DNA from 2 places in the Actinomadura sp. 9N215 genome. Region 1 is predicted to be linked to the other one. Evidence: predicted binding sites of a transcription regulator. Region 1 holds the regulator's gene; the other holds the start of a gene.
What was found. Region 1 encodes LexA, which represses DNA repair genes until DNA is damaged. Its sites were predicted from a motif close to TCGAACANNTGTTCGA; they were not measured.

Region 1 (7,061 bases):
GCGGCCGCTTGCCGCCGTCGTTGATCTGCAGGAAGGGCTGCGGTTCCAGCGCGGCGCGGGTGAGCGGCTTGGTGGGGTCCCAGCCGTCCTTCGTGATGAAGTACCGCCAGGAGGTGGTGGCGTGCGCGGCGGTGAGCGTCCATTTGAAGGTGTAGGACTGGCCGCCCGTGAGCTTGTTCGCAGGCCACTGGCCGCCGCGCGGGTCGTCGAGCGGCGCGAACCCGCCGCCTCCGCAGATCGTGCCGTCGCGGGGCCCGCGCTCCGGGAACCCCTTCGGCCCTTCGATGCTCTGCGGCTCGTGCTCGGCGCCGCCGCAGTTCTTCGCGGCGCCCTGCTTGCAGAACAGGGCGCGGCTGATGGGAGCGTTGGTGTAGCCGTGCGAGAGGGCGGCCGTGGCGGTGGCCACGGTCAGCCCCGTCGAGGCGACGGCGGCGAGGGCGAGCGTCCGTTTTCGGGGCGGACGGAGCTTGGCGGGCATACTCGGTCCTCCTGGCGGGGGGTGGAGGCGACCTTGATCGGAGTCGGTAGCCACGGGTCGGATGGACGTCTGGGAAAGCTTTTTATAGGAAACCTTCCTATTAGATCGAGGATGGAGGATGGACGCCCACCGCGTCAACCCCTGATTTCACGGCCGCTCCGAGCCCGCCCGTCCATGGCCGGTTTTCTCCCCCGTCGGCCGATTCCCGCCGCATCCCGCAGCCCGGCACCGTTACGATGTGCGATTCGAGCGAGGAGAGGTGCGGGATCTTGATCATTTTCGGTTGGCGGGTGGTGTTCTTCACCCTGAGCAGGGGAGTCTTCCATTGCCCCGACTGCGGCGGCGACCGCGACTACCGGCGCCGGCAGGGCCGCAACTTCTTCACCCTGTTCTTCATCCCGGTCATCCCGCTGACGAAGGCGGGCGGTGAGATCGTCGAGTGCGACACCTGCCGCGGGCGCTGGAACCCCGCCGTCCTCGACGTGCCGACCACCGCGCAGCTCGCCCAGATGCCCGCGATGCTCCTGCGCATGACGATCGCGCAGGTCCTGCGCTCGGGCGACTACACCAACGCCGCCGCCCGCGCCCGCGCCGTCACCGTCGTCCGGCAGGCCGGCGAGCACGCCTACGACGACAACGCGCTGACCGCCGACCTCGGCCGTCCGTTCGAGGAGGTCCGCGTCGAGATCGGGCACGCCGCGCCCGCGCTGGCGCCCGAGGCGCGCGAGAGCATCCTGCGGGCCGCCGCCGAGATCGCCCTCGTGGACGGCCCCCTCAGCGTCTCGGAGGAGGAGACCCTGACCGCCGTGGGCGCCGACCTCCGCCTCACCCGCGTCCAGGTGACCGGCGTCATCTCGCTGGCCCGCCAGGAGTCCGGTCACTGAACCCCCGGCGGGAGGGCTTGCGATTGCGCTACTCTTGATGTATGTCGGCACGGCTGCTCCTCGAACGACCACGTTGACGCACTGACGTCGACGTGGTGGCCCCTCCTGAGCGAGGGGCCGTTTCATGTCGGAGGACGGCCCACGCCCCTGAAGCAGCCCAGCGAACGAGCAAGAAACCGGAGTCTGGAAGCGTGAGCAGCGACGCAACTACCCGCGCGGCGGCCGGGGGGCCAGGGGGGTCGCCCTCCCCGAGTGACGGGTACGACCCACGGGCGGTTCAGGACAAATGGCAGGCCCGCTGGGCGGAGCTCGAACCGTTCGCGGCCGACGAGAAGGACGACGACCGGGAACGGCGCTATCCGCTGGACATGTTCCCGTACCCCAGCGGCGACCTGCACATGGGCCACGCCGAGGCGTTCGCCATCGGCGACGTCCCCGCGCGGTACTGGTTCCAGCGCGGCTTCAACGTCCTGCACCCCATCGGCTGGGACTCCTTCGGCCTGCCCGCCGAGAACGCCGCCATCAAGCGCGACTCGCACCCCGCCGAGTGGACGTACGCCAACATCGACACGCAGGCGTCGTCGTTCCACCGCTACGCGCCGTCGTTCGACTGGACGCGGCGGCTGCACACGTCCGACCCCGAGTACTACAAGTGGACGCAGTGGCTGTTCCTGCGCTTCTACGAGCGCGGCCTGGCGTACCGCAAGGGCGGCCACGTCAACTGGTGCCCGAAGGACCAGACCGTCCTCGCCAACGAGCAGGTCGTCGGCGGGCACTGCGAACGCTGCGGGACGCTGGTCGAGAAGCGCGTCCTGACCCAGTGGTACTTCAAGATCACCGAGTACGCGGACCGGCTGCTGGACGACATGGAGCAGCTGGAGGGCAAATGGCCCGAGCGCGTCCTGCTGATGCAGCGCAACTGGATCGGCCGCTCCACCGGCGCCGACATCGACGTGGTGATCGAAGGACTGGACCAGCCGGTGACGATCTTCACCACCCGGCCGGACACCATGTTCGGCGCGACGTTCTTCGTCGTGGCGCCGGACGCCCCCCTGGCGGAGGAGGTCTGCGCACCGGAACGCCGGGCGGCCTTCGAGGCCTACCGCGAGGAGACCTCCCGGGAGAGCGACATCGAGCGGCTGTCCACGGAGCGCGAGAAGACCGGCGTCTTCCTGGGCCGGTACGCGATCAACCCCGTCACGGGCGAGCGCATCCCGGTCTGGGCGTCGGACTTCGTCCTGGCCGACTACGGACACGGCGCGATCATGGGCGTGCCCGCGCACGACCAGCGCGACCTGGACTTCGCGATGAAGTTCGGGCTGCCGGTCCGCATCGTCGTGGACACCGGCGAGGACGATCCCGCCGAGACCGGGATCGCGACGCCCGGCGACGGCCGCCTGATCAATTCCGGGCCGATCGACGGGCTGACCAAGGCCGACGCCATCGCCCGCATCATCGAGATCGTGGCGGAGCGCGGCACGGGCCGCGCGGCGGTGAACTTCCGGCTGCGCGACTGGCTGGTGTCCCGGCAGCGGTTCTGGGGCTGCCCGATCCCGATCGTCCACTGCGAGGCGTGCGGCGAGGTGCCCGTCCCCGACGACCAGCTGCCGGTGACGCTGCCCGAGGGGCTGCGTGGCTCCGACCTGGCCCCGAAGGGCACGTCGCCGCTGGCAGCCGCGGCCCACTGGGTGAACGTCGAATGCCCCAAGTGCGGCGGCCCCGCCAGGCGCGACACCGACACCATGGACACGTTCGTCGACTCGTCCTGGTACTTCTTCCGTTACTGCTCGCCCGGCTACGAGGGCGGCCCGTTCGACGTCGACCAGGTCCGCCGGTGGATGCCGGTCGACCAGTACACGGGCGGCGTCGAGCACGCCATCCTGCACCTGCTGTACAGCCGGTTCTTCACCAAGGTGCTGTACGACATGGGCATGGTCGAGTTCACCGAGCCGTTCCGGCGGCTGCTGAACCAGGGCCAGGTCATCAACCAGGGCAAGGCGATGTCGAAGTCGCTGGGCAACGGCGTCGACCTGGGCGCGCAGATCGCCGAGTTCGGGGTGGACGTCGTCCGGCTGGCGATCCTGTTCTCCGGGCCGCCGGAGGACGACATCGACTGGGCGGACGTGTCCCCGCACGGCATGTCGAAGTTCCTGTCCCGCGTGCACCGCATCGCCACCGAGGTCGCGTCCCCGCCGGGCGTGGACGTCGCGTCCGGCGACCCGGCCCTGCGCCGCGTCACCGCCCGGACGATCCACGAGGCCACGACCCTGGTCGAGACGCAGCGGTTCAACGTGGCGATCGCGCGGATCATGGAGCTGGTGACCGCGACCCGCAAGGCGGTCGACTCCGGGCCCGGCGCCGCCGATCCCGCCGTCCGCGAGGCGGCCGAGGCCATGGCGATCATGCTGTCGCTGTTCGCGCCCTACACGGCCGACGAGGTGTGGGAGCTGCTGGGGCGCACCGCCCCGGTCATCCGCGCGGGCTGGCCGTCCGCCGACCCCGCCCTGCTGGTGGAGGAGTCGGTGACGTGCGTCGTCCAGGTCGCCGGGAAGGTCCGCGACCGGCTGGAAGTCGCGCCGGGCATCGCCGAGGCCGACCTGGAGCGGCTGGCGCTGGCGTCCACCAAGATCCAGGACGCGCTGGGCGGCGCCGAGATCGCCAAGATCATCGTCCGGGCGCCCAAGATCGTCAACATCGTCCCGAAGCGCTGACGAATCCCGAAGCGTTGACGACACCCGTCCGTCTGGCCGGGGGGACCCACCGGGCCTGAGGGACGAGACCACGACCGGCCCGGTCGCGCGGCCCCGGGTTCGCGGGGCCGCGCGCGGGTCACATCTTGCGGAGGACCGCGACGACGCGTCCGAGAACCGTCGCCTCGTCGCCGGGGATCGGCTCGTAGGCGGGGTTCTGCGGGAGCAGCCAGATGTGGCCGTCCTCCCGGCGCTTGAACGTCTTCACCGTCGCCTCGCCGTCGATCATGGCGGCCACGATGTCGCCCTGCTCGGCCACCGGCTGCTGCCGGACGACGACCCAGTCACCGTCCGCGATCGCCGCGTCGATCATCGAGTCGCCGGTGACCTTCAGCAGGAAGTGCGTGCCCTCGCCGACGAGTTGCTTCGGCAGGGTGAACACGTCCTCCACGGCCTCCTCGGCCAGGATCGGCCCACCTGCGGCGATCCGTCCGACGAGCGGCACGTAGGCGGGCGTGGGCTGCGCCGACGAGGGCTGCCCCCCGGCCGCCTCGTAGGCCTCGTCGTCCGTCCGCACCGGCGTGGCGCCCGGCACCCGCACCTCGACCGCGCGCGGCCGGTTGGGGTCGCGGCGCAGGAAACCCTTGCGCTGCAGCGCCCGGAGCTGGTGCGACACGCTGGACGTACTGGTCAGGCCCACGGCCTCGCCGATCTCGCGCATCGAGGGCGGGTACCCACGGCGCTGGACCGAGTCGCGGATCACCTCCAGGACCATGCGCTGCCGCTGCGTCAGCCCCGACTCGTCCATGGGGCCGTCTGGCAGCTCCCGGACCTTGCTCATCGCTTGTCGCCTCCCGGCGCCTCGATCGGTCACTCCTTGTCATGGAACCTATCGCGTCGGAGCGCAATGATCAAACAATTGTTCGAAGTGGTGCTCGCTTTTTGTCGGCGCCTCCTGGTAGAACATCGTACAGGCGTTCGATCGAAAATGCATTCGACGACGAGGAGGGGAGAGATGCCGGGTTCACCCCAGAGTGACCGTGCCCCGATCCGCCTGACCCGCCGCGGACGCGCCGTCCTGGTCCTGTTCGCGGCGACCGTCACGCTCGTGGGTCTGTGGCTGAGCGTGGGGCCCGGCGCCTCGGCCGGGGGCCGCGAGACTCGCACCGACCCGTCCGGGCCGTCCAGAACGGTGGTCGTCGAACCCGGCGACACCCTCTGGAACCTGGCCGCCGACGCCGACCCGGGAGCCGATCCCCGCGTCGTCGTCCAGCGCATTATCGATCTCAACGGGCTCGGCGGCGATCCGACCGTCCAGCCGGGCCAAGAGATCCGCCTCCCCGCCCGCTGACCCGCCGCCCGGCACGAGCGTCGTGGACGGTTGCGCGCGGCCCTCGGAAACGCCGACCGCGTCGGGGTTGTGGGCGGTATGCCCGCTGTCTGGAGGGGCGATCTGACGCTCTGTGTTCAATGCGGGGCTCCGTGTGACGACACGCCCGGGACGAAATCGCGGATGATCGTCCTGACCTGGTCGTACGCGGCGGATGTGATCCATGAGGCGCCGGTTCAGGTTGCGTACGCCTGCGGCGAGTCGTACCGTTGGACCACAACATCTAGTAGTCACACCGATGTACTTCACCTATATATGGAATCGTTCAGCGGTGTGAAGCGTTATCGTCAGGGGAGGGATCCAACGTGCACTGCCCGTTCTGTCGCAACCCTGACACCAAAGTGATCGACAGCCGTTCGACCGACGACGGGGGCGCCATTCGGCGTCGCCGCTCGTGCGCCGAATGCGGCCGGCGATTCACGACGCAGGAGAATGTGCTCGTCATGGTGGCCAAGCGCAGCGGGGTCACCGAGCCGTTCTCGCGCGAAAAGATCATCGCCGGTGTGCGCAGGGCCTGCCAGGGCCGCCCGGTCGACGAGGACGCGCTCGCGAAGCTGGGGCAGCGGGTCGAAGAGGAGATCAGATCCTCCGGCTCCGCGGAAATCCCCTCGCACGAGATCGGCCTCGCGATCCTGGGGCCGCTCGGCGAGCTCGACGAGGTCGCCTATCTGCGATTCGCCTCGGTCTACCGGGGCTTCGAGTCGCTGGACGACTTCGCCAAGGAGATCGAAACACTGCGCAAGGCCGGTTTCTCGGGGGAGCCGGGACCGCCTCGGTAAGGCGGGTTCCGAAAACACATCAGCACAGGTAAGAGCGTCTCCGCGCGGGGCATGCCCCACGCGGCGGCAGGGTTGTTCCTGAACAGGGCCCCGGCGGGTGGGCCCGAGAGGGGGAAGGTCATGACGGAGACGGTGAGCGGCTCGGCGGCACGGCGCGGCAAGGGGAGCCGCAAGGGGCTGAAGATCGAGCGCATTTTCACCACGCCCGGCGTGCATCCGTACGATGAGCTGCGCTGGGAACGTCGTGACGTCGTCATGACCAACTGGCGCGACGGCTCGGTGAACTTCGAGCAGCGCGGCGTCGAGTTCCCCGACTTCTGGTCGCTGAACGCCGTCAACATCGTCACGTCCAAGTACTTCCGCGGCGCGGTCGGCACGCCGCAGCGCGAGTGGAGCCTGAAGCAGCTGGTCGACCGCGTCGTCCGCATGTACGCGGACACGGGCCTCAAGCAGGGCTACTTCGCCACCGAGCAGGACGCCGAGATCTTCGACCACGAGCTGAAGTACGCGCTGGTCCACCAGCTCTTCAGCTTCAACTCGCCCGTCTGGTTCAACGTGGGCACGAAGTCCCCGCAGCAGGTCAGCGCGTGTTTCATCCTGTCGGTGGACGACACGATGGAGTCGATCCTCGACTGGTACAAGGAAGAGGGCGTCATCTTCAAGGGCGGTTCCGGGGCCGGCCTGAACCTGTCGCGCATCCGGTCCAGCAAGGAGCTGCTCTCGTCCGGCGGGACGGCCAGCGGCCCCGTGTCGTTCATGCGCGGCGCCGACGCGTCCGCCGGGACGATCAAGTCCGGCGGCGCGACGCGGCGGGCCGCGAAGATGGTCGTGCTGGACGTC
Region 2 (7,061 bases), on a different contig from region 1:
TCGAGGGGATCCCTTCGGTCGGGGGCGCGGCACCGCGGCCGGGCCGCCGGGCGGCGGGCACGGCTCGACGGCTGGGACGAAATGCCACATTTCGGATGGGCTCCTTGAAGGATTTCCACCCATGCGCCTGTCACAAACTCCCGATCCGCCCCTGTGCGCGCAGTTCCTTGATCTGATCCGGCGGCAGGGACAGGACGTCCCTGAGGACCTCGTCCGTGTGGCCGCCCAGGGTCGGGGCGGGGCAGGGGTCCGGGGACGTCTCACCGAGCCGCAGCGGGGATCCTGGCGCCAGGTGGGGGCCGACGCCCGGCTGGTCGAGGCGGGCCATGAGGGGCTCGGCGCGCAGGTCCCGGGCGATCTCCGCGAAGCCGCGATAGCGGGACCACAGGACGGACGCGCCGGTCAACCCGTCCTCGACCTGCTCGCACGTGCGGGACGCGAACCAGGGCGCGAGGACGCCGCCGAGCGCCTCCCGGTAGGCGTAGCGGTCTCCGGCGCGGCGGAAGTCAGCGTCGAGGGCGCGCTCCAGGGCCGCGGTCACCTCGCCGAGGCCGGTCGCCTCCACCAGGTCGCGCCAGTGCCGGGGCGTGAGCGTGACGACCATGACGCGGCCGTCGGCGGTGGCGAAGTCGCGTCCGAAATCCCCGAAGACGCTGTTGCCGAGGCGCGGGCGCGCCTCGCCGAACTGAGCCTCAGCGAGATAGCCCAGGTTTCCTGCCGTGGCCAGGGCGACGTCTTGCAACGCGACACGGATTCGCTGGCCCTCGCCCGTGCGCAGACGGTGCCGTTCGGCGGCCAATAGGCCGATCGCCAGGTAGAGGCCGCACGCGACGTCCCAGACGGGAAGCGCATGATTCACCGGGGTCGCCTGGTCGGACGGGCCCGTGACCGACGGGAACCCCATGGCGGCGTTCACCGTGTAGTCGACTGCGTTGCCGCCGTCCCGGCGTCCCTGCAACTGGACGTGGATCAGGTCTGGGCGCGCCTCCCGCAGGGCCTCGTACGTCAGGCCATCACGCGGCGGCGCGTTGGTCAGGACGACACCGCACTCCTTGACGAGGCCGGCGACCAGGTCCCGTCCCTCCGGCGAGCGAAGGTCGACCGTCACCGATCGCTTGCCCTTGTTCAGGCCCGCCCAGTAGAGGCTGCGGCCGGACGGGGCGAGCGGCCAGCGGTCGATGTCGGGGCCGCCGCCCACCGGGTCGACGCGGATCACGTCCGCGCCGAGCTGGGCGAGGGTCATCCCGCCCAGCGGCGCGGCGACGAAGCTGGACAGCTCGACCACGCGCAGACCGGCGAGGGGCGGCGCCTCGCTCATCGGACGATCCCGATGCATGGGGCGATCACGATGCATCGAGCGAGCTCCATGGTCATCGGGCGATCTCGATGAGGGAACGCGCGCCGTGCCCGGCCCGCATCCGGTCGAACGCGGCGGCGACGCCGTCCAGGCCGATGCGGTGGGTGACCAGCGTGGACAGGTCGAGCCGTCCCGCCTCGATCTCCTCGGCGAGCCCTGGGACGTCCCTGTCGGGATCGGACGACCCGTACACCGAACTGGTCAGCCGCCGGTTGAAGTGGAACAGCTCCAACGCGTTGAACGTGACCGCGTCGTCGCGGGCCCCGACGCCGACGACGGTGCACTGCCCGCCGCGGCGCACCGACTGCCAGGCCGTCCGGATCAGGTCCGCCTTGCCGACGCACTCGAAGGCGTGGTCGGCGCCGCGTCCTTCCGTCAGGGCACGGACCTGTTTGGACAGCTTGGGGTCGCCTTCCAGATAGTGCGTGGCGCCCGCCGCCTCAGCGAGCGCCTGCTTCTCCGTGCCCCGGTCGACGGCGATGATGGTTCCGGCCCCGGCCAGACGGGCGCCCATGACGACCGACAGTCCGATACCGCCGAGACCGATGACGAGCACCGATTGCCCTTCGCGGACCTGCGCGGTGTTGCGGACGGCGCCGATACCCGTCAGCACAGCGCAGCCCAGCAGCGCCCCCAGGTCGAGCGGAGCGGACGCAGGCAAAGGCACAACAGAACGTTCCGGCACGACCAGCTCTTCGGCGAAACCACCGACGCCCATGCAGGCGTACATGTCCTCACCGTCCAGCGTCGCCCCGGACAGAGGGCTCACGGCCCCTTCCACGGCGCTGCACAGCCACGGCTCGTCCTGACCGCAGAACCAGCACTCGCCGCACGCGGCCGCCCAGTTCAGGACGACCCGGTCGCCGGGACGCACCTTCGCCACGTCCGCGCCGACCTCCGCGACCGTCCCCGCGGCCTCGTGGCCGAGGACGAGCGGAAACCGCGGCGCGAGCGTCCCGTTGATCATCGACAGGTCGGAGTGGCACACCCCGGCCGCCGCCACCCGGACCCGCACGTCCCCCGGGCCGACCGGGGGCAGCTCGATCTCACGGACCCGCGGCGGCGCGTCCGGCTCGACGGCGACGACGGCCTTGACGACGACGGCCTTGACCATGAGCGGTTCTCCTCAGCGGGGATCAGAGCTGGATGGACTTGGTCTCCAGGAACTCGTCCAGGCCGAACCGGCCCATCTCGCGGCCGAGCCCGGACTGCTTGTACCCGCCGAACGGCGCCATCGGGTTGTACGCGCCGCCGTTGACGTCGATGGAACCCGTCCTGACCTGGCGGGCGAACGCGAGCGCCCGATCCTGCTCCGCCGCCCACACACCCCCCGCGAGACCGTAGCGGGAGTTGTTCGCGATCTGGAGCGCCTCGTCCTCGTCGCGGAACGGGATGACCGACAGCACCGGCCCGAAGATCTCCTCCTGCGCGACCGTCGCGTCCTGGTCGACGTCGGCCAGGACGGTGGCCGCGACGTAGTGCCCGCGGTCGAACCCGTCCGGCGCACCGCTCCCACCCGTGAGGACGCGTGCCCCCTCGGACACGCCCGTGTCGATGAAGCCGCGCACCCGCTCCAGCTGCGTCCTGGACACCATCGGGCCCAGCTTCGTGGACGGGTCGAGCGGATCCCCGGGCGCGAACCCCTCGGCGAACCCCTTGGCCAGCTCCAGCGCCTCCGCGTACAGATCCTGGTGGACGAGCATCCGCGTCCAGGCCGTGCACGTCTGGCCGCCGTTCAGGTACGCGTTGGCCACGCCGACCTTCACCGCGGTCTTCACGTCGGCGCCGTCCAGGATCACGTTCGCGGACTTTCCGCCCAGCTCCAGCGCCACCTTCTTGATCGTCCCGGCGGCGAGCTCCGCGACGCGCGACCCGGCCCGCACCGACCCCGTGAACGACACCATGTCGACCTCCGGATGGGCCGCGAGCGCCTCCCCGGCGCCCGGCCCGTACCCCGGGACGAGGTTGACGACGCCCGCGGGCAGCCCCGCCTCGTGGACGGCGTCCAGCAGCAGGTACGAGACCAGCGGCGCGACCTCGCTCGGCTTGATCACGATCGTGCAGCCGGCCGCGAGCGCCGGGGCGAGCTTGCAGGTGATCTGGTGCAGCGGATAGTTCCACGGCGTGATCGCGCCGACGACCCCGGCGGGCTCCCGCACCACCAGCGAGTTCCCGACGCGCTCCTCCGGCACGCCGGCGGCGATCAGCTCCGCGTACCCGGCGACGACCAGCTGCGGCAGCCGCGCCTGGATCCGGGTCGCGATCCGCATCGGCGTGCCGACCTCGCCCGCGATCGTCCGCGCGATCTCGTCTTCGCGGGCGGCCAGCGCGTCGTGCAGCCGCCGGAGGTACTCCGAACGCTCCTCGTAGGACGTCGCCGACCACGCCGCCAGCGCGTCCCGCGCCGCCCGCACGGCCCGGTCGACGTCGTCCGGCGTCCCCTCCGGCACCGTCCCGAGCGTCTCCTCGGTCGCGGGATTCTCGACGGCGATGACCCCGCGGCCGCTCGGGCTCGTCCACTCGCCATCGATGTAGAGGGCATCTCGGTCGGGCACGGCGACTCCCTGGATGTCGGCAGATTCTATGAATACGACACCCGGTTCCGGTGGGCGTCGCCCACCCCCCTGATACCAGCCGGACGCGCGAAAGCCCACCCCCGGCACCAATGGGGGCGGGCGAAGCAGATGAGAGGCCCGGGCAGGGCGGTGGGATCGCGCCGGCGGGGCCGGCTCGGGGGGTCGCGGCCGCCGCCGGCGCGATCGACCCGGGGTTGGCGGCGGCCGGGGCGGCCGTACTCGGCGGCCCCGGCCACCGGGGAGGCGGTCCCGGGGAGGGGGATCGCCTCGGGAGGGGGTCAGCTGGCCTCGGGGATGGGCAGGGTGGGCTGGCTGGTGACGCCCAGCGTGTCCTCGACGAGGGAGACGAAGACCCCGGCGTCGTGCAGGAGTTCCTCGGCCTCGCGCGGCGTGACGGCGCGGGGCAGGCCGGCCTCGGCGGCGGCGCGCTTGTCGGCGCCGGCGGCGAAGAAGGCGGCCCATTCGCGCAGGGCCGGATCGGCCTCGGGGAGGAGGACCCAGACGCTGCGGGGACGGCCGCGGCGATGGGTCTCCAGGGGTTCCTTGGACGCCAGGACCGCGGCGGCGGCGCGCAGCGCGGCCAGATGGGCGCACACGTAGCGGACGGCGGGTGAGGTCGCCTCGGCCGCCTCGGCGAGGCCCATGCGGGCGGCGTGGATCTGGCCGACGGCCGTGTGCGCCGGCCGGGGCGCGGGCATCGGACGGTGGCGCGGGCTCGGCGGCGGGACGGACTGGGCGGCGGAGTGGATTCCGCGTGCGGTCATCGTTCCGGACATTTCTGCCTCCTTCCGGGCTCGGGCCGGCCGGGCGGAGAGCTTCCCCTCACTCCGCCCGGCCGTCCGTCCCGCCGGAATACCGCTCCCGGCGGGGACGTCGCCCTGGCACGGGCCGCGAGTCCCGCACCACGTCGAACATAAGTTCGACGCACCACCCAGTAAACCGTCCTGCCGACGATTCGTCAACGTGTTCGAACGGGTGTCATATCCCGCAGGTCAGCGGGCATAGCGGCAAGAGAACAGCAGGGTGCGACGGGTCTCAGCCGGGCCGTCTGACGTGCACGGGGACGTCCGTTCCGAGGAGTCCGGGGAAGTACTCGGCGATGTGCATCGGCAGCCGGACGCAGCCGTGCGAGGCAGGGTATCTGGGCACGTCCAGGGCGCCGTGGAAGGCGATTCCGCCGTTGAAGTAGATCGGGTTGTAGAGGCGGCCCAGGGGCGAGACCTCCCAGCCGGAGGCGCGGCGTCCCGTGCGGAAGTCGCCCGTGCCCGTGGTGGCGTAGCGGCAGCGCGGGACTTTGGCGCCGCGGTCCTTGGCGCAGTAGTACTCGCCGGAGCCCGACGAGATGTGCGTGATGAGCCGCGGCCGGCCGTCCTCGTAGAGGACGAGGTACTGGCGCTCCAGGTCGACGTCGACGCGGTCCTTCTCGCGCTTCTTGGCCATCGGGCGTGGCTGCTCGGGGTTGTCCAGAGCCTCCCAGAACGACGTGCCGAGCGTGCCCTTCTGCTTCATGCGGTGGACGGCCTGGAACGCCCATACGGCCAGCTGGGTGGACGTCCCGTACTTCCCGTCCACCTTTCCTGGGTCGTAGCTCAGTTCCTTGAGGCGGCGCTGGAGCGCCCTGACGTCGTCGCCCTTCGCGCCTGGCTTCAGCTTGCGGCGCGTGGGCGTCGGCGTGGGGGTCGGCGTGGGCGTCGTCGGTTTGGCCGACGGCTTCGCCGCCGGAGCGACCGCCTTGTCCGTCCCGTTGCAGGCCGTCAGGAGAACGGCTGCCGTCAGCAAAACCGCGCTCTTCCGCACGTCGATCGATCTCCCTCGCATGACCTGCACCTTAAAGTGCTACCCATGCATCCGAATACCGAAATCGTGGCAAAGGCGCTGCTCGACCAGGGCGCGGCGGGGTCCGTCGTGGAGCTGCCGGAGTCGGCGCCGACGGCGCAGGCGGCCGCGGAGCAGCTGGGCTGCGAGGTGGGCGCGATCGCCAACAGCCTGGTGTTCGACGCGGACGGGGCGCCGCTGCTGGTGATGACGAGCGGCGCGCACCGGGTCGACACGGCGAAGGTCGCGGCGCTGGTGGGCGCGGCGAAGGTGAAGCGGGCGTCGCCGGAGTTCGTCCGGGCGGCGACCGGGCAGCCGATCGGCGGGGTGGCGCCGCTGGGCCACCCGGCGCCGATCCGTACGCTCGTGGACGTCTGGCTGGACAAGTACGACGAGGTCTGGGCGGCGGGCGGGCATCCGCACACCGTCTTCCCCACGTCGTACGAGGAACTGCTGAGGATCACCGGGGGCACCCCCGCGGAGGTGGAATGACCATGGAGCTCTGGCACAACCCGCGCTGTTCCAAGAGCCGCGCCGCCAAGGCCGCGCTGGACGAGGCGGGCGTGGCGTACACCGAGCGCCGCTACCTGGACGACCCGCCCACGGCGGACGAGCTCGACGCGGTGCTGAAGCGGATCGGCGCGGAGCCGTGGGACGTGGCGCGCCTGAACGAGCCGGTCGCGAAGGAGCTCGGCCTGAAGGACCTGGCGCGCGACCGGGCCCGCTGGATCGAGCTCATGGCGGCGAACCCGGTGCTGATCCAGCGGCCGATCGTCCTGAACGGCGAGACCGCCGTCGTGGCGCGCGACGACGCGTCCGTGCGCCGGGCCCTCGACGGCCGCTGACGCCCTGGCGCGACGCCCCGCGCATGTGATCGGCTTTCCGTCATACGGCGGGGCACCGCCCGGTCTACTCTCTGTCGAGTGAGGGACCCGAAGCTGCGCGAGATCGACGAGCGGGCGTTCCTGCGCAGGCTCGGCCCCATGCTGGACGTCTACGCGGCCGCCATGGAACCGCCGAACGAGCAGCTTCCAGGCCGCCACACCATCATGGAACGGCACGCCTCGTATTCGGGGTTCCGGGCGTTCGTGGTCGAGCGGCGCGGGGCGCTTCCCGTCCTGACGGGGCCGGTGCAGGGGTTCGCCTACGGGTTCCATGGGGCGCGCGGCCAGTGGTGGCACGACGTCGTCTTCCAGGCGCTCAGCGACCGGGAGGGGCCGGAGCACGCGGAGGGCTGGCTGGAGGACACGTTCGAGGTCGCGGAGCTGCACGTCCATCCGGAGTCGCAGGGCAGGGGCCTCGGCCGGGCGCTG

Region 2: ACH34T_RS28695 (SAV_6107 family HEPN domain-containing protein) is a predicted target of LexA. The motif match lies at 4,841-4,856, and genes of this name have one in related genera.

Annotation. Positions count from the first base shown of each region.
Region 1 covers NZ_JBIRBA010000022.1:138,229-145,289, reverse strand. The annotation lists gene ACH34T_RS31325 (lytic polysaccharide monooxygenase) at 1-478, opposite strand, end outside; gene ACH34T_RS31320 (hypothetical protein) at 748-1,362, shown strand; gene leuS (leucine--tRNA ligase) at 1,554-4,073, shown strand; gene lexA (transcriptional repressor LexA) at 4,192-4,893, opposite strand; gene ACH34T_RS31305 (LysM peptidoglycan-binding domain-containing protein) at 5,068-5,403, shown strand; gene nrdR (transcriptional regulator NrdR) at 5,748-6,221, shown strand; gene ACH34T_RS31295 (vitamin B12-dependent ribonucleotide reductase) at 6,342-7,061, shown strand, end outside.
Region 2 covers NZ_JBIRBA010000019.1:167,078-174,138, forward strand. The annotation lists gene ACH34T_RS28675 (cytochrome P450) at 1-1, opposite strand, end outside; gene ACH34T_RS28680 (CoA transferase) at 131-1,318, opposite strand; gene ACH34T_RS28685 (Zn-dependent alcohol dehydrogenase) at 1,371-2,471, opposite strand; gene ACH34T_RS28690 (aldehyde dehydrogenase family protein) at 2,494-3,912, opposite strand; gene ACH34T_RS28695 (SAV_6107 family HEPN domain-containing protein) at 4,212-4,709, opposite strand; gene ACH34T_RS28700 (peptidoglycan-binding protein) at 4,969-5,751, opposite strand; gene ACH34T_RS28705 (YbaK/EbsC family protein) at 5,776-6,240, shown strand; gene ACH34T_RS28710 (arsenate reductase family protein) at 6,237-6,593, shown strand; gene ACH34T_RS28715 (GNAT family N-acetyltransferase) at 6,672-7,061, shown strand, end outside.